One region of the Arthrobacter sp. D1-29 genome, then DNA from elsewhere that is predicted to be linked to it. Evidence: predicted binding sites of a transcription regulator. Region 1 holds the regulator's gene; the other holds the start of a gene.
What was found. Region 1 encodes HrcA, which represses chaperone genes, less so after heat shock. Its sites were predicted from a motif close to TTNGCACTCGNNNNNNNCGAGTGCNAA; they were not measured.

Region 1 (7,591 bases):
CACCCGAGCACTGCGTGCCATGATGTCGGACAAGCCACTTGATCCGGATTTCTTCACGCCCTGGCAGAACCCCAAGAAGCTGGCCACATCGATCTCCGGCAAGAACGTCATCACCGTCGACGTCTCCGAGGATGCCTTCAACAGCAACCTGGACGCCGACATGGCGGCCCGTGCCATCCAGCAACTCGTCTATACGGCCACGGCGGCAGGTGCGAGTTCGGGCCTTATCGACTCCGGCCAGCAGATCCAGGTAATGGTGCTGGTGGACGGCCACACGGACTACCTCGCCTTCAACCACATCCGGCTGGGAACACTGATGTCCCGTACGGCAGGCATGGTGGCACCGGTGTGGATCATTGACCCGCAGGAAGGTGTGGACGTGCCTGACGGCAGCGTCAAGATCACTGGACGCAGCACGGCTCCCGGCGGCAAGCTCCGTTGGCAGATCCTGGAGGTCCAGGACAACGGGGACATGACTCCTTTCCTGACAGGCGAGACAACCGCCGCCGCAGAGCCCGGTCAGTCAGGCGTGTTTACTTTGGCGCTGACCCTCACACCGGGCAACTATGAGCTGCGCGTGTCCCAGCTGGATACGGTGGGAAACCGGCAGGACCTGAATGTGGACACCCGGGGTTTCAGCGTCCGGTAGAGGGCCCAGTTTCGATCTTGCCGGAGTTCGGTCCAGCGGGAGGTTCCGTTCAGTCTGTAGCTTGAGCCTAGCCGGCAGGTGCGGCCCAGCGGCCCAGTACATCACTTGCCAGCACCACGGCTGCCGGGCCTGCCGTGGAGGAACGCAGCACATGGTGTCCCAGGAGCGCCGTCACTGCGCCGACATCACAGAGCCGTGTGACTTCGCGCGGGCTGATGCCGCCCTCCGGCCCAACGATGAGGAGGACTTCCCGGGGACTGGTTCCGGTATCCGAATCCTGCCAGGCTTCCAGGACAGTCCTTAGCGGCCGGACAGCATCCTCATGCAGAATCACGGCCAGGTCCGCTGACGCCACAGCGGCCGCCAGGCCCTGGGTGTCGACGGCGGCCCGCACCTCAGGGATCCATGCCCGCCGGGCCTGCTTGGCCGCCGCCGCAACAACCGACTGCCATTTGGCGTGGGATTTGACTGCGCGCTCACCCTTCCAACGCACAATGGAGCGTTCGGACTGCCAGGGGATCACTGCGTCGATGCCGAGTTCTGTTGCCGTTTCGGCGGCAAGTTCATCCCGGTCACCTTTGGCCAGCGCCTGGACCAGGACCAGCCGGACGTCGGGGCGTTCTTCAAGCGCAAGTCCCGAGCATTCCACCGTCAGTTCAGCCGGCTGCGCCGAAATGACAGTTCCGGTGAGCCGCTTACCGGCGCCGTCGGCGATATCCACAGATTCCCCGGGGGCGAGGCGCTTGACCGTTACCGCGTGGCGTGCCTCCGGCCCCTCAAGGACAAATCGGCGGCCAGGTTCCATCTGGTCCAGGGACCCGGCCGCGCTGAAGAAAACCGGATTGCTCACCGCTACAGGTTACCGAGCCGGTCCCGAAGTTTGGCGAAGACACCGCCGCTGGCGGCCAGCTTCCCCTCGGTAAACTGCTCACCACGCATCTTTGCCAGCTGCCGCAGGAGGTCTTCCTGGGCCGCATCAAGCTTGGAGGGCGTCTCAACCTGCAGATGCACTTTCAGGTCGCCGCGGCCGTAGCCGCGCAGGTGCGTCACGCCAAGGCCGCGGAGGGTGATGATCTCGCCCGACTGCGTGCCGGCCTTGACGTCAATCTCCTGCAGCCCGTCGAAGGTCTCGAGCGCGAGTTCCGTTCCGAGCGCGGCCGCCGTCATGGGAATGTTGAGCGTGGCGTGCAGGTCGTCGCCATCGCGGACATAAGTGGCGTCATTATTGACCCGGATTTCGACGTACAGGTCTCCGGCGGGGCCTCCAGCGGGGCCCGCTTCGCCCTGGCCCGAGAGCTGGATACGGGTTCCGGTGGCAACTCCGGCCGGTACCTTGATAGTCAGGGAGCGCCGGCTGCGGATCCGTCCCTGCCCGCTGCACTCGTTGCAGGGGTCCTTGATGACAGTTCCAAATCCTTCGCAGGTACCGCACGGCGCCGCCGTCATGACCTGGCCAAGGATGGAACGGACTGCGCGCTGGACCTGGCCACTGCCGCCGCAGATGTCGCAGCGCTCCGGGTGGGTTCCCTCGCGGCAGCACGAACCGTTGCAGGTGGGGCAGGTGACGGCCGTGTCCACTTCGAGCTTCTTATTAACGCCGAAGACGGCGTCACGGAGTTCAATCCGGACGCTGATCAGCGCGTCCTGTCCCCGGCGTACGCGTGAAGCAGGCCCCGACGAACCGCTGGCACCGAAGAAGGTGTCGAAGATGTCCTGGAAGGCAAAGCCCTGGCCGGCGTACCCACCGCCACCGAAACCGTTGTCCGTGCCGTTTTCATTGCCGGTGGTGTCGTAAACACGGCGCTTCTGTGGATCTGAAAGCACCTCGTAGGCGTGCGTCACAGCCTTGAAGCGGTCCGACGCATCGTCACCGGGATTCACGTCCGGGTGGAGGGTGCGGGCAAGCTTCCGGTAGGCCTTCTTGATCTCTTCTCCGGTGGCTTCCGGCGAGACTCCCAGGACGTCGTAGTGGCTGCTCAAGTTTTTTATCTCTTCCTTGTTGTAACGCTTGCAGTTGTACTGCCTGTGCTGCTCTTTGTACCGGAACCCTGTGGGCCCCGTATCACGGGCCCAAAATTCGTGAAAGGTAGCGGGCTACAGCCCGCACGGCGGCCATGGTGGTGGGATAGTCCATCCGGGTGGGACCGAGAACACCAATCTTTGCTGTGCTGTCCGGACCGTAACTGGTGGCCACTACCGATGCTTCGGCCAGGCCGTCGTAGGGATTTTCCCGGCCGATGCTTACAGTAACCCCCCGGGGGTCCTGCGCCATCTCGCTGAGCAGGCGCAGCATCACCACCTGTTCCTCGAGGGCTTCGAGCACCGGCCCGATACTCAGCGGGAAATCCACGTTGGACCTGGCCAGGTTTGCCGTGCCGGCCATGACCATGCGCTCTTCACGGCTGTTGTGCGCCAGGCTTTCCAGCCCGTGCGCCAGGGCCTGTGCTGCCTGCCGCTGGCCAGGGCTGACAGCAGAGACCACCGCCGGCAGCGACTGCGTCAGCATGCTTAGAGGCGTCCCAGAGAGTGAGCCAAGGAACCGGGCGCGGAGCCCGGCGATGGCATCATCGCCCAGGTCCTGGCCGATGTCGATCACACGTTGTTCCACCTTGCCGGTGTTCGCGATCAGCACCACAAGGACCTTCCGGGGCCCCAGGAGCACAAATTCGATATGCCGGATGGAGGCGCGGCTCAAGTGCGGATACTGCACCACTGCTACCTGGTTGGTCAGCTGGGACAAAAGCCTGACCGTGCGGTCCAGGACATCGTCAAGATCATCCGAGCCCTCCAGCAGTGACTGGATGGCACGCCGTTCGGCAGGGGACAGCGGCTTCACGGCCGAGATCTGGTCCACGAACAGCCGGTAGCCTTTGTCCGTGGGGATCCGACCGGCGCTGGTGTGCGGGGCGGTAATAAGCCCCTCGTCCTCCAAGGCAGCCATGTCGTTTCGGATGGTGGCGCTGGACACGCCCAGATGGTGGCGCTCAACAAGCGCCTTCGAACCGACGGGCTCCCGGGAGTGCACATAGTCCTCCACGATGGCACGCAGTACTTCCAGTTTGCGTGGCTCGCTCACACTCCACCTCCATCTACGGTTTCAGGGTTAGCACTCGACGTGCCTAAGTGCTAACAGTCTAATATGTCTCACCCCGTTGTTAGCATTGGTACCGCTCCGGGCGAAATTCCGGGCCACGATCTAGCGCAAGGCGGAGTGCATCCATGCAATACCAGAACTGGGGACCGCAGGAGATAGCCACCCCCGCCCGAAACCAGCTGCCTGAAATCCCCGTGGAGCGCGGCATGGTCCTGGAGGACGTCCAGTCCGGCTGGGTGGGAGCTGTCACGCGGGTGGAGAAATCCGGCGGCATGCACGTTGTGGCGCTGGAGGACCGGCGCGGCAAATCGCGGTCCTTCCGCCTGGGTTTTGGGTTCCTCCTGGAGGGCCGGCCCATCCGGCTCATGCCGCCCGCTCCCCGGCAGGCCGCCCCTGCCGGCGGCCGGACTGCGTCCGGGTCGGTACGGGTCGCGGGCCAGCGGGCCCAGGTGGCCAAGGCGAGCAGGATTTGGGTGGAGGGAAAGCACGACGCCGAACTGGTGGAAAAGGTCTGGGGAGACGACCTCCGAGTGGAGGGCATCGTCGTCGAGCCTTTGCACGGCATCGATGATCTTGCGGGGGCTGTCGCCGATTTCAGTCCCGGGCCAGGCCGGCGGCTGGGAGTCCTGGTGGACCACCTCGTGCCGGACTCCAAGGAGTCCCGGATCGCCGATGCGGTGATGGCATCACCGGGTGCGGCCGGCAACGTCCTCATCGTCGGGCACCCCTATGTGGATGTATGGCAGGCCATCCGGCCCGCCGTGCTGGGCATTGATAAATGGCCGGTGGTTCCCCGCGGCCAGGACTGGAAGACGGGAATCCTGGCTGCCTTCGGCTGGCCGCACTCCACCAAGGAGGACATTGGCCTGGGCTGGCAGAAACTGCTGGGGGCGGTCCACAGCTACGCGGATCTGGAAGCATCGCTGCTTGGCCGAGTCGAGGAAGTCATCGACTTCCTGACAGTGCCTTAGCTTTCGCGCTGCCGGCACCGGGACGGCCAACGCGTCCTTTCCAGCGCCGACCCAGTATTCTTGGTACGGCGAAGGCAGTTTTTGTCCTCAGTCCGGCAGTTCCAAACCCAGCACCATTGCACGTTCAAAGGAAGACACCGTGGCACAAAACGCACGTGAACACAGGGACAACCAGGATGGCCAGGGCCGTTCCGAGTACCATGGCGTTCCCGCAAATGCGCTGCCGCTCACGGCGAGCGAAGACCGCCAATGGGCCACCTTGGCCCACTTCGGCGGGATCCTGGGATGCGTCCCGTCCCTGCTGATTTACCTCATCTTTCGGGACCGGGGACCCTTCACCGCGCAGGAGTCCAAGGAGGCGCTGAATTTCAGCCTGCCGCCCACCATCGCAGCGGTGGTGGCCAACATCCTTGTTTTCCTCCCCCTGGTGGGCAACATTTTTGCCGTCATAGCCACCCTGATCTGGATCGCCCTGACCTGCTACTCCGTGGCGGCCGGAATCCATGTGAACCGCGGCCAGCCGCACCGCTACCAGTACAACCTCCGGTGGATTAAATAGGGCACAACGTGCGCTGGCCCCTGCCCTAGTCGGGAAGGATCCTGCGGACCACTGCGTCGGCGAGCAGGCGGCCCTTCAGGGTTAGCACCAGCTGTCCCCGGAACGCCGCCGCGGGATCCACCAGGCTGTCCGCGATGAGTCCGGCCACTGCTTTCCTGCCCGACTCCCCCAGCGAGCCGATGCCCACCCCGGATTCAAGCCGCGCCCCGAGCATAATCCGCTCCAGGTCCCGGGTGGCGTCGTCGAGTGTTTCCCGTCCGGCGGCCGGTGAGAGTCCCTGGGCGAGGCGGCCAGCGTAGGCGGTGGGGTGTTTGACGTTCCACCAGCGCACTCCGCCCACGTGCGAGTGGGCTCCCGGGCCGATGCCCCACCAGTCGTCACCCCGCCAGTAGGCCAGGTTGTGCCGGCACGCCTGCCCGGGCGTCCGTGCCCAGTTGCTCACTTCATACCAGCTCAGCCCCGCTTCGCCGATCAGCTGATCGGCGAGTTCGTATTTGTCGGCGTGGTCGTCGTCGTCGATGCCGGGAACTTCACCGCGGCGGATCTGGGCGGCCAGCTTGGTTCCGTCTTCCACAATCAGTGCGTAGGCGCTGATGTGGTCCGGCTCGTAGGACAGGGCTGTGAGCAGGGTGTGCCGCCAGTCCTCCAGCGACTCCCCCGGGGTCCCGTAGATCAGGTCCAGGCTGACAGCCAGCCCGGCTTCCCGCGCCCATTGAACCACCTGGGGCACGCGGCTGGGGGTGTGGGTACGGTCCAGGACCTTGAGCACGTGAGGAACCGCGGACTGCATGCCGAAGGAGACCCTGGTGAAACCGGCGTCCTTCAGCACGGCGAGGGACTCCGGCGTGACGGAATCCGGGTTCGCCTCGGTGGTCACCTCGGCTCCGGGCTCTATCCCCCACTCACCGATGGCCGCGCGCAGGATGCGGGCAAGGTCCTCCGCCGGAAGCAGCGTGGGCGTGCCGCCGCCGAAGAAGACAGTGCTCAGCGTGCGGCCGGGAAGGCCCGACTGCGGGAGCACGCGTGCCGCCAGCTGCACCTCCGAGATGGCGGTGTCGGCGTAGGCATCCTGGGAGGCTCCACCGCCCAGTTCGGTTGCGGTGTACGTGTTGAAGTCGCAGTATCCGCAGCGGACGGCGCAAAACGGAATGTGCACATACAGGCCGAAGGCCCGGTCCGCCGCACCGTCCACCGCCTGTGCAGGCAGCAGACCGTCCGACGGCGCCGGGTCGCCAAGGGGAAGAACGCTAGGCATTCGTGCGGCCTCCGGTGTTTCCGGCCACGGGCATCACTACTTCTTGGCCTTGTCCTTGGATTCGTCTGTGGTCAGGGCGGCGATGAAGGCTTCCTGCGGCACTTCCACGCGGCCCACCATCTTCATGCGCTTCTTGCCTTCCTTCTGCTTTTCCAGCAGTTTGCGCTTACGGGAAATGTCACCGCCGTAACACTTGGCCAGCACGTCCTTGCGGATGGCCCGGATGCTTTCACGCGCGATGATCCTGGAACCAATAGCGGCCTGGATGGGGACCTCAAACTGCTGCCGCGGGATGAGCTCACGCAGCTTGGTGGTCATCATGACGCCGTAGGCATAGGCCTTGTCGCGGTGGGTGATGGCGGAAAAGGCATCCACCTGCTCGCCCTGGAGCATGATGTCCACCTTGACCAGGTCAGCCACCTGGTCGCCGTCGGCCTTCCAGTCCAGCGAACCGTAGCCGCGGGTCTTGGATTTAAGGATGTCGAAGAAGTCGAAGACGATTTCGGCCAGCGGCAGGCGGTACCGGATTTCCACCCTGTCCTCGGAAAGGTAGTCCATGCCGCCCATCACGCCGCGCCGGCTCTGGCACAGCTCCATGATCGCGCCGACGAACTCGTTGGGCGCCAGGATGGTGGCCGAAACCATGGGCTCGCGGACCTCGGCTACTTTGCCCGTGGGGTATTCACTGGGGTTGGTGACATGGACTACCTTCTTGTCCTCCAGGGTCACCTCGTATTCCACGTTGGGGGCGGTGGAAATCAGGTCCAGGTTATATTCACGTTCCAGGCGTTCCCGGGTGATTTCCAGGTGCAGCAGGCCCAGGAAGCCGACCCGGAACCCGAAGCCCAGTGCCGCCGACGTCTCGGGCTCGTACACCAGCGCGGCGTCGTTGAGCATCAGCTTCTCCAGCGCATCGCGCAGCACCGGGTAGTCCGTGCCGTCCAGGGGATACAGGCCGGAGAAGACCATGGGTTTTGCATCCGCGTAGCCTGGAAGCGAATCCGAGGCGGGCTTGGCCATGTTGGTCACGGTATCGCCGACCTTGGACAGGCGGACGTCCTTT
Region 2 (7,591 bases), 2.0 Mb from region 1:
TGGACAACCACAGGCATCGCAAGGCGCAGATCGCCGGTGGGTTTTTGCTCGCCGCTGCTGCTGTGACGGCAGCGGTCCTCGTTGGCGCTAACTTCGGTTCGGTGAGTTCCAAGCCTGCGCCGGCAGCCACTGTTACCTCCGCCCAGGCAACACCCACGCCCTCCGCGACTCCGTCGGCCACCCCATCGGTGTCAGCAACGGTACCGGCTGCAACCCCCACCCCGGCACAAACTGCCCCCGCCGCGGCACCAACAACTGCTCCGCCGCAACCGGCGGCGCAGCCCGCGGCGCTGCAGACGTTCACTTTCCCGGACGGCCATGTCTCCTTTAAGTACCCCACTGGCTGGAGTGTCAGAACGGAGCAAGGGCCCTATCTTTCGGAGGACACGAAGGCCAGTTCCCTGGGAGCCATCATCTCGGATGCTGCTGGCGGAGAAGTAGCCCACGTGTTCAGCGGGTTCTACGGTGATGGCACGGGTGGCTGGGTGAAGCGGACCGTACTGGACAGGGCGGCAGTTCCCGGGGTCACGGACAAGTCGGGAAATCCCGTGGAGTTCGGTTTCGCGGCGGATCAAGGTTTGGCTGATCCCTCTGAAGGGACGGCCTCACCCGCCCAATTGGCGGACAGTCGTCCGTCCTACTTCATGGACGTGCGTCTTTCCTCGGAATTCGACGCCGGGGAGAGGAGTTCGGGGACCAATCAGATCATGATGCCCAATGGAGCCATGTCCGCCCGCGTGCTGTTCGACTTTGAAAAGCAGCCGATCTTTGCCAGCCCCGAGGCGGCAAAGGCCTGGATGAACAGCGTGCAGTACGCCCAGCTGAAGGCTTTGCTGCTGAGCCTGCGCTACCAGTAATCGCACCCGCTTAGCTGGGCAAGAAAAAACGCGAGCATAGAAAATGCGGCCCCCTCCATGAGGGGGCCGCATTTCTTATGTACGGGTCCGGCCGCTGGGCCGGTTACCGGCTGGGGGCTAGAAGCCGCCCATACCGCCCATGTCTTCGCCGCCACCCATGGCCGGAGCGTTCTTCTCCGGCTTGTCGGCCACTACGGCCTCGGTGGTGAGGAACAGGCCGGCAATGGAGGCCGCGTTCTGCAGTGCAGAGCGGGTCACCTTGACCGGGTCGTTGATGCCGGCAGCCAGCAGGTCAACATATTCACCGGTTGCTGCGTTCAGGCCGTGGCCTGCAGGCAGGCCGCGGACCTTGTCCACCACAACGCCCGGCTCGAGGCCGGCGTTGAAGGCGATCTGCTTCAGCGGAGCGTCGATGGCAACGCGGACGATGTTGGCGCCCGTTGCTTCGTCGCCCTGGAGCTGCAGGTTGGCGAACGCCTTGGCGCCGGCCTGGATCAGTGCAACGCCACCACCGGCGACGATGCCTTCTTCAACAGCAGCCTTTGCGTTGCGGACAGCGTCCTCAATGCGGTGCTTGCGTTCCTTGAGCTCAACTTCGGTAGCGGCACCGGCCTTGATGACTGCAACGCCGCCGGCCAGCTTGGCCAGTCGTTCCTGCAGCTTCTCGCGGTCGTAGTCGGAATCGGAGTTTTCGATCTCGGCGCGGATCTGGGAAACGCGGCCAGCAATCTGGTCGGCGTCGCCTGCACCCTCAACAATGGTGGTCTCGTCCTTGGTGACAACCACCTTGCGGGCGCGGCCCAGGAGTTCCAGGCCGGCCGTCTCCAGCTTGAGCCCGACTTCCTCGGCGATGACCTGGCCGCCGGTGAGGACGGCAATGTCAGCCAGCTGGGCCTTGCGGCGGTCACCGAAGCCGGGAGCCTTGACGGCAACCGACTTGAAGGTGCCACGAATCTTGTTCACGATCAGCGTGGCCAAGGCCTCGCCCTCGATGTCCTCGGCAATGATCAGCAGCGGCTTGTTGGACTGCATGACCTTTTCCAGGACAGCAACCAGTTCCTTGACGTTGGAGATCTTGGAGTTGACGATCAGGATGTACGGGTCCTCAAGGACCGTTTCCTGACGCTCAGCGTCCGTGACGAAGTACGCGGAGATGTAGCCCTTGTCGAAGCGCATGCCTTCGGTGAGCTCAAGCTCCAGGCCGAAGGTGTTGGACTCCTCAACGGTGATAACACCTTCCTTGCCCACCTTGTCCAGGGCTTCGGCAATGAGGGCGCCGATCTCATCGTCACCGGCGGAGATGGACGCGGTTGCCGCGATCTCTTCCTTGGTTTCGATTTCCTTGGCCGATGCAAGCAGCTCCACCGTGACGGCTTCTACAGCCTTCTCGATTCCGCGCTTGAGTGACAGCGGGTCAGCGCCGGCAGCAACGTTGCGCAGGCCTTCCTTGACCAGCGCCTGTGCCAGTACGGTAGCCGTGGTGGTTCCGTCGCCGGCCACGTCGTCCGTCTTCTTGGCAACTTCCTTGACCAGCTCGGCGCCGATCTTCTCGTAAGGATCGTCCAGTTCGATCTCCTTGGCGATGGAAACACCATCGTTGGTGATCGTGGGGGCGCCCCACTTCTTTTCGAGGACAACGTTGCGTCCACGCGGGCCGAGGGTGACCTTAACGGCGTCGGCGAGGATGTTCAATCCCCGCTCAAGGCCGCGGCGTGCCTCTTCATCAAATGCAATGATCTTGGCCATAACGGCAGTAGTCCTTTCGGGACAGTCGTTAAGAATGAACCTCCACTGCGGTGCCCGCGACGGACGATCCTTTGCCGCCGGCCTCTGTATGCCGCCTGCTCCGGATCTCACCCCAGCAAGGTGTTTCTTTCGCTCCACGGCCGGCGCCTCGCTCCGCAACCGGCCGGAACCGGACGTTGCTTTAGCAGTCGGCACGTAAGAGTGCTAAGTCAATAATTAGCACTCCATAGGTGAGAGTGCAAGCGAACGGGTACCGGTTTCGCTCTGCGGGGAGCCGATTCGTTGCTGCCGGTCAGCCGGCGGCACGGCCTGCCGTCTCGCGGCCCGTCACGCGGGCGCTATTGTCCGGCCCATAGGTGAAGACCATGAAGTTGGCCGTGGTGATGTCACCGTTGGCGTCAAAGGCGACAGGACCTGACTCACCGTCATAATCAACGGCGGCACCGGACTTCACCAGAGCCTGGCAATCCTTGAAGGAAGTGCACTTCTTCCCGCCCGGCCCCCGGTCAGGATTTTCAACGGACCCGCCGGAGACGGCGATGAGGTTGGCAGCTATGGTCCGCCCGGCGTCGTCATCGGCTTCCGCAGCGGCAAGGACCGCGAGATTCACGGCGTCGAAGGTCTCTGCAGCGAACGACAGATCCTTCAGCCGGGGCTCCACCGCCACCAGGCGGGCTTGGAAGTCCGCCGAGGGGAACACACCGGGAACTACGGCCCGTGCTCCGTCCAGCGCTTTGGAACCCAGCCCCGAACCGTACCTGGCAAAGGCGCCATCGCTGAGGATGATCCTGCTTCCGGACAATCCGGCATTGATCAGTTCGGCTATGGCGCCTTGGGCGCCCTCACGGGCAACCAGCACCACGGCATCCGGCGCAGCCTTTTGCGCAGCAGCGGCTGCCTGGCGTGCGTCTCCGGGTTTGAAGTCCGAGGTGGACACTGTTTCCAGGCCCGCGTCCTTGGCGGCAGCGGCCACAGCGGAGGACACCTCCCCGCCGTAAGCGCTGTCCTGATGGACCACGGCAAGGCTCTTGGCGCCGCTGTCCTTGGCAAGCTTGACCAGCACGGATGCCTGGGCGACGTCGGCGGCCGCCGTGCGGAAGTAATAGCCGCCGTTCTGGTGTGAACTGAGCCCTGCGGCAGAGTTGGCCGGTGAAATGAGCGGCACTTTCGCGTGGGACAGCACGGCGATGGCAGCGGCCGCGTGGCTCGAATCGGTGGGCCCAATCACCACATCAGCCTTGGCTGCCACCAGGTTCCTGGCCTGGGTCTCGGTATCATCGCCGGCCGACTCGGGAAGCAGCTCCACCGGCTTTCCCTTGTGACCGCCGGCGGCGTTTACTTCCTGCACGGCGAGTTTGGCCGCGGCACGCTGTGAATCGTTGAGGAAGGCCTGTTCCCCGGTGTTATCCAGGATCAGGCCGATGCGCAGGGTTCCGTCACCGGACGCTTCAACGGAATCCAGCCGTGCATTCCCGGCGGCCGTTGAACAGCCCGCCAGGGCAAGGAGGACGGCCGCACCTGCTGCGCCCCGGAAAATGGCCGCCTTGAACGTCTCAGACCTCACTCGGCGGGCCGGACGCTTTCGGCCTGCGGGCCCTTCTCGCCTTCGCCGATTTCCAGCTCCACGCGTTGCCCCTCGTCCAGGGCACGGTACCCCTCACCCTCAATGGCCGACCAGTGCACAAAAACATCGTCGCCTGAGCCGTCAACGGTGATGAAGCCGTAGCCCTTTTCAGCGTTGAACCACTTAACGGTTCCCAGTGCCATGTTGTCCACTCTTTCAGTAGCGTCCGTGGGCCACGCCCCTATTTCCGCATTTTTGATGAACCGAAGCGCTGAAATCACTCTAGCCAATGGCGCCGGGGCTGGCCGAGGCGCAGGGCCGGGTCGGCACTCAATAGTTATTCAGGCGTAACCGGTCCTGCTTACGGGAAGCCGGGACCGAGCACCACAACCACCGGGACCTGGAATTCGGCGCTGTCCACCAGGGTGGGAATGTTCAAAAGCGCGGAAAGGGCCTCTGCGTTGGCCTTCTGGGCCGGGCCGGCGTAGAAGATTACGGACGTCTGCTGCGGGGCACCGCCCCAGTTGCCGACCTGTCCCAGCGTCCAGCCATCGGTCTGGATCGTTGAACTGACCCGGCCAGCCAGCCCGGCCGTTCCGGAAGCGTTGTAGACCGCCACGCCCTGGGTCTTGTCCACCGCGGACGACGGGGTGGCGCTCGGCGTCGGGCTTGGTTCTGGTTTTGCACTTTCGGACGTCTGCACGGCGGAAGGCTGCGGGCTGGCGGAGCTGTCCGCACTGGCTGAAGGATCCGCCCCCGACTGGGGCAGGGCTGCCGACTCCAGGCTGCTGGAAGCCTGGGTACCCCCGGGCATGATGCCCAGCTTTGGGAGGATCAGGAAGGAGACCAACCCGATCGCCAACGCGACCATGCCGACCGCCAGAATGGGCCACAACTTGCGCCGGGAAGGAGCAGATGCGGAACGGTGGACTCCCTGCCGCGAGGCAGTCTCCGGTATCTTGTCGAATTCATCCCGAGCGTATTTGGTCATGGTGGGGAGACATCCTTGTTGATTGCTGCTGTTCGGACAGCGCGGCCTACTTACGCGTCGGATCCCAGGCGGCGTGCAGTACGTGCCCGCTGACGTGACGTACGTAGTCTACGCAATCTCTTAACCAGCATGGGATCGTGGGCCAGTGCATCCTCGGTGTCTATGAGCGAATTCAGCAACTGGTAGTAGTGGGTGGCGGACAGGTCAAAGAGCTCCCTGATGGCCTGTTCCTTTGCACCGGCGTACTTCCACCACTGCCGCTCCAGGGCAAGCATCTGCTGGTCCCGCTCGCTCAACCGCGAGTCACGAAGACTGAAATCAGCCAGCAGCGGGCTGTGCCCTTCCGGCTCCGGCATGTGTTCCCGAGCTGCTTCTGCCACGACACACTCCTTCGCTGGTTTCGGTAAAAGTCCCAGCCCCCATGCTACGGACGAATAACACCATTGTCATTTGCGGCTCGTCGAGGGGAGGAAACGGATCCCTGCAAGAATGGGAGGGTGTTTGAGCCCGACGCCCTGTTCGAGTGGGACCCGGTCCCCGTGGATACTCTTGACTTCGTCGAGATGGCGCGGCTCCCGCTCGCCGAACTGATGGCTAGTGACTGGGCTGAAGCATTGAGCGGGGTGGAACCGGAACTTCGGGCCGTCCTGGGCTTCCTTGCCGCCGAAGTGGCGGCGGGCTACCAGGTCCTGCCGTCGCCGTCGAACGTTCTGCGTGCATTCCGTCAGCCCCTGGCCGACGTGAAGGTTCTGATTGTTGGCCAGGACCCCTATCCGACTCCCGGGCACGCCGTCGGGCTGTCCTTTTCTGTTGATCCGCGGACGCGGCCCATCCCCCGGAGCCTGGCCAACATTTACCGTGAACTGGAAGCCGATTTGGGGATCCCGCCCCGGGGACACGGCGACCTGTCCGGCTGGGCTGATCAGGGGGTGCTGCTGCTGAACCGGGTGATGAGCGTCAGGGCCGGGGAGGCTGGCTCGCACCGCGGCAAAGGGTGGGAGAAAATTACGACGGCGGCCGTTGCGGCCGTAGCCAACCGGCGGACCCCAGGTGGCGCGGTTGCTCCCCTGGTAGCCATCCTGTGGGGCAAGGACGCAGAGGCGGTCAGGCCGCTTCTCCACGGGGCAATGGTGGTGTCGAGTCCGCACCCCAGTCCGCTTTCGGCATCGCGCGGGTTTTTTGGTTCCCGCCCTTTCAGCCGGGCAAATGAGTTGCTGCGCGAACAAGGCAGCGCCGGCGTAACCTGGGAACTCCCCCAGGTTCCTTAGCTTAGGCTTGCCTTATGAGCACCGTTCCGGCAGCCACCAGCGCCTCGAAGCAGACCCGCCCGCAGACCGACCTGACCGTAATCCGCCGTGAGGAACTCAGCCCGCACATGGTCAGGATCGTTGCCGGCGGCGAGGGCTTTGCAAGCTACATCAATAACGGCTTTGTGGACCGGTACGTAAAGATTGTCTTCCCGCAGCCCGGCGTGGACTATGCCATGCCACTGGACCTTTGGGCCATCCGCGAAACCATGCCCCGTGAGCAGTGGCCGTTCACGCGCACATATACCGTCCGGTGGGTGGACCTGGAGGCCAGGGAACTCGCCATCGATTTTGTCATCCACGGCGACGAAGGGCTCGCCGGCCCCTGGGCAGCAGCTGCCCAGCCGGGCGATACCCTGACCTTCACCGGCCCGGGCGGCGCCTATAACCCAGCTCGCGACGCCGACTGGTACCTCTTTGCCGGCGATGAGGCCGCCTTGCCTGCCATCGCCGCTTCGCTGGAGGCGTTGCCCCCGGAGGCGCGCGGCCTGGCCTTCCTGGAGGTCGACGGCAACGCCGACATCCAGCCAATCTCCGCCCCGGCCGGAGTGGACATCACTTGGGTTTTCCGCCACGGCGCACCGGCCGGCACCGGCGACTTGCTGGCCTCAGCCGTCGCCAGCGCCGATTGGCCTGCCGGCCGGGTTGATGTCTTCGCCCACGGGGAACGCGGGTACATGAAGGCGCTGCGGGACGTGTTTTTTGCCCAGCGCGGGCTGGAGCGCAAGCAGGTGTCCCTGTCGGGTTACTGGGCCAGCGGCCGGGTGGAGGACGATTTCCAGGCGGAGAAGAAGCTCCCCGTAGGGCAAATCTAAACTGCCAAATCTGACACGGGCAAATCTAAACTGGCAAAGCTCACAGGCACCCCGAACCAGGTAGCGCTAACTGTCCTTTTGAGGGCGAATAACGACAGTTGGCGCGACTCAGTTGGGAAGGGTTACCGTCTCCGGGCGCGCCTGCGTTCATTGCTGGCCAGGCTCCGGGTCAGCGGCCTGGCCAGGGTGTCTCCCAGCACAATCCCGCCGGCCGCGCCCAGGACAATGGCTCCGGCGTTCAGCATCCCTCCGGCGCCGAGCAGGATCTCGGATTCCTCGATGGTCAGCACGTACATGGAGCGGAAAATGGT

Region 2: a site for HrcA is predicted at 2,785-2,811, ahead of groL (chaperonin GroEL). Genes of this name have one in related genera too.

Annotation. Positions count from the first base shown of each region.
Region 1 covers NZ_CP096383.1:2,939,472-2,947,062, forward strand. The annotation lists gene M1E17_RS13215 (GerMN domain-containing protein) at 1-649, shown strand, start outside; gene M1E17_RS13220 (16S rRNA (uracil(1498)-N(3))-methyltransferase) at 717-1,499, opposite strand; gene dnaJ (molecular chaperone DnaJ) at 1,502-2,629, opposite strand; gene hrcA (heat-inducible transcriptional repressor HrcA) at 2,712-3,725, opposite strand; gene M1E17_RS13235 (DUF3097 domain-containing protein) at 3,869-4,714, shown strand; gene M1E17_RS13240 (DUF4870 domain-containing protein) at 4,854-5,273, shown strand; gene hemW (radical SAM family heme chaperone HemW) at 5,299-6,528, opposite strand; gene lepA (translation elongation factor 4) at 6,565-7,591, opposite strand, start outside.
Region 2 covers NZ_CP096383.1:966,456-974,046, reverse strand. The annotation lists gene M1E17_RS04605 (hypothetical protein) at 1-857, shown strand, start outside; gene groL (chaperonin GroEL) at 975-2,603, opposite strand; gene M1E17_RS04595 (ABC transporter substrate-binding protein) at 2,896-4,167, opposite strand; gene M1E17_RS04590 (cold-shock protein) at 4,164-4,370, opposite strand; gene M1E17_RS04585 (LytR C-terminal domain-containing protein) at 4,529-5,158, opposite strand; gene M1E17_RS04580 (DUF3263 domain-containing protein) at 5,209-5,538, opposite strand; gene M1E17_RS04575 (uracil-DNA glycosylase) at 5,656-6,426, shown strand; gene M1E17_RS04570 (siderophore-interacting protein) at 6,441-7,280, shown strand; gene M1E17_RS04565 (threonine/serine ThrE exporter family protein) at 7,403-7,591, opposite strand, start outside.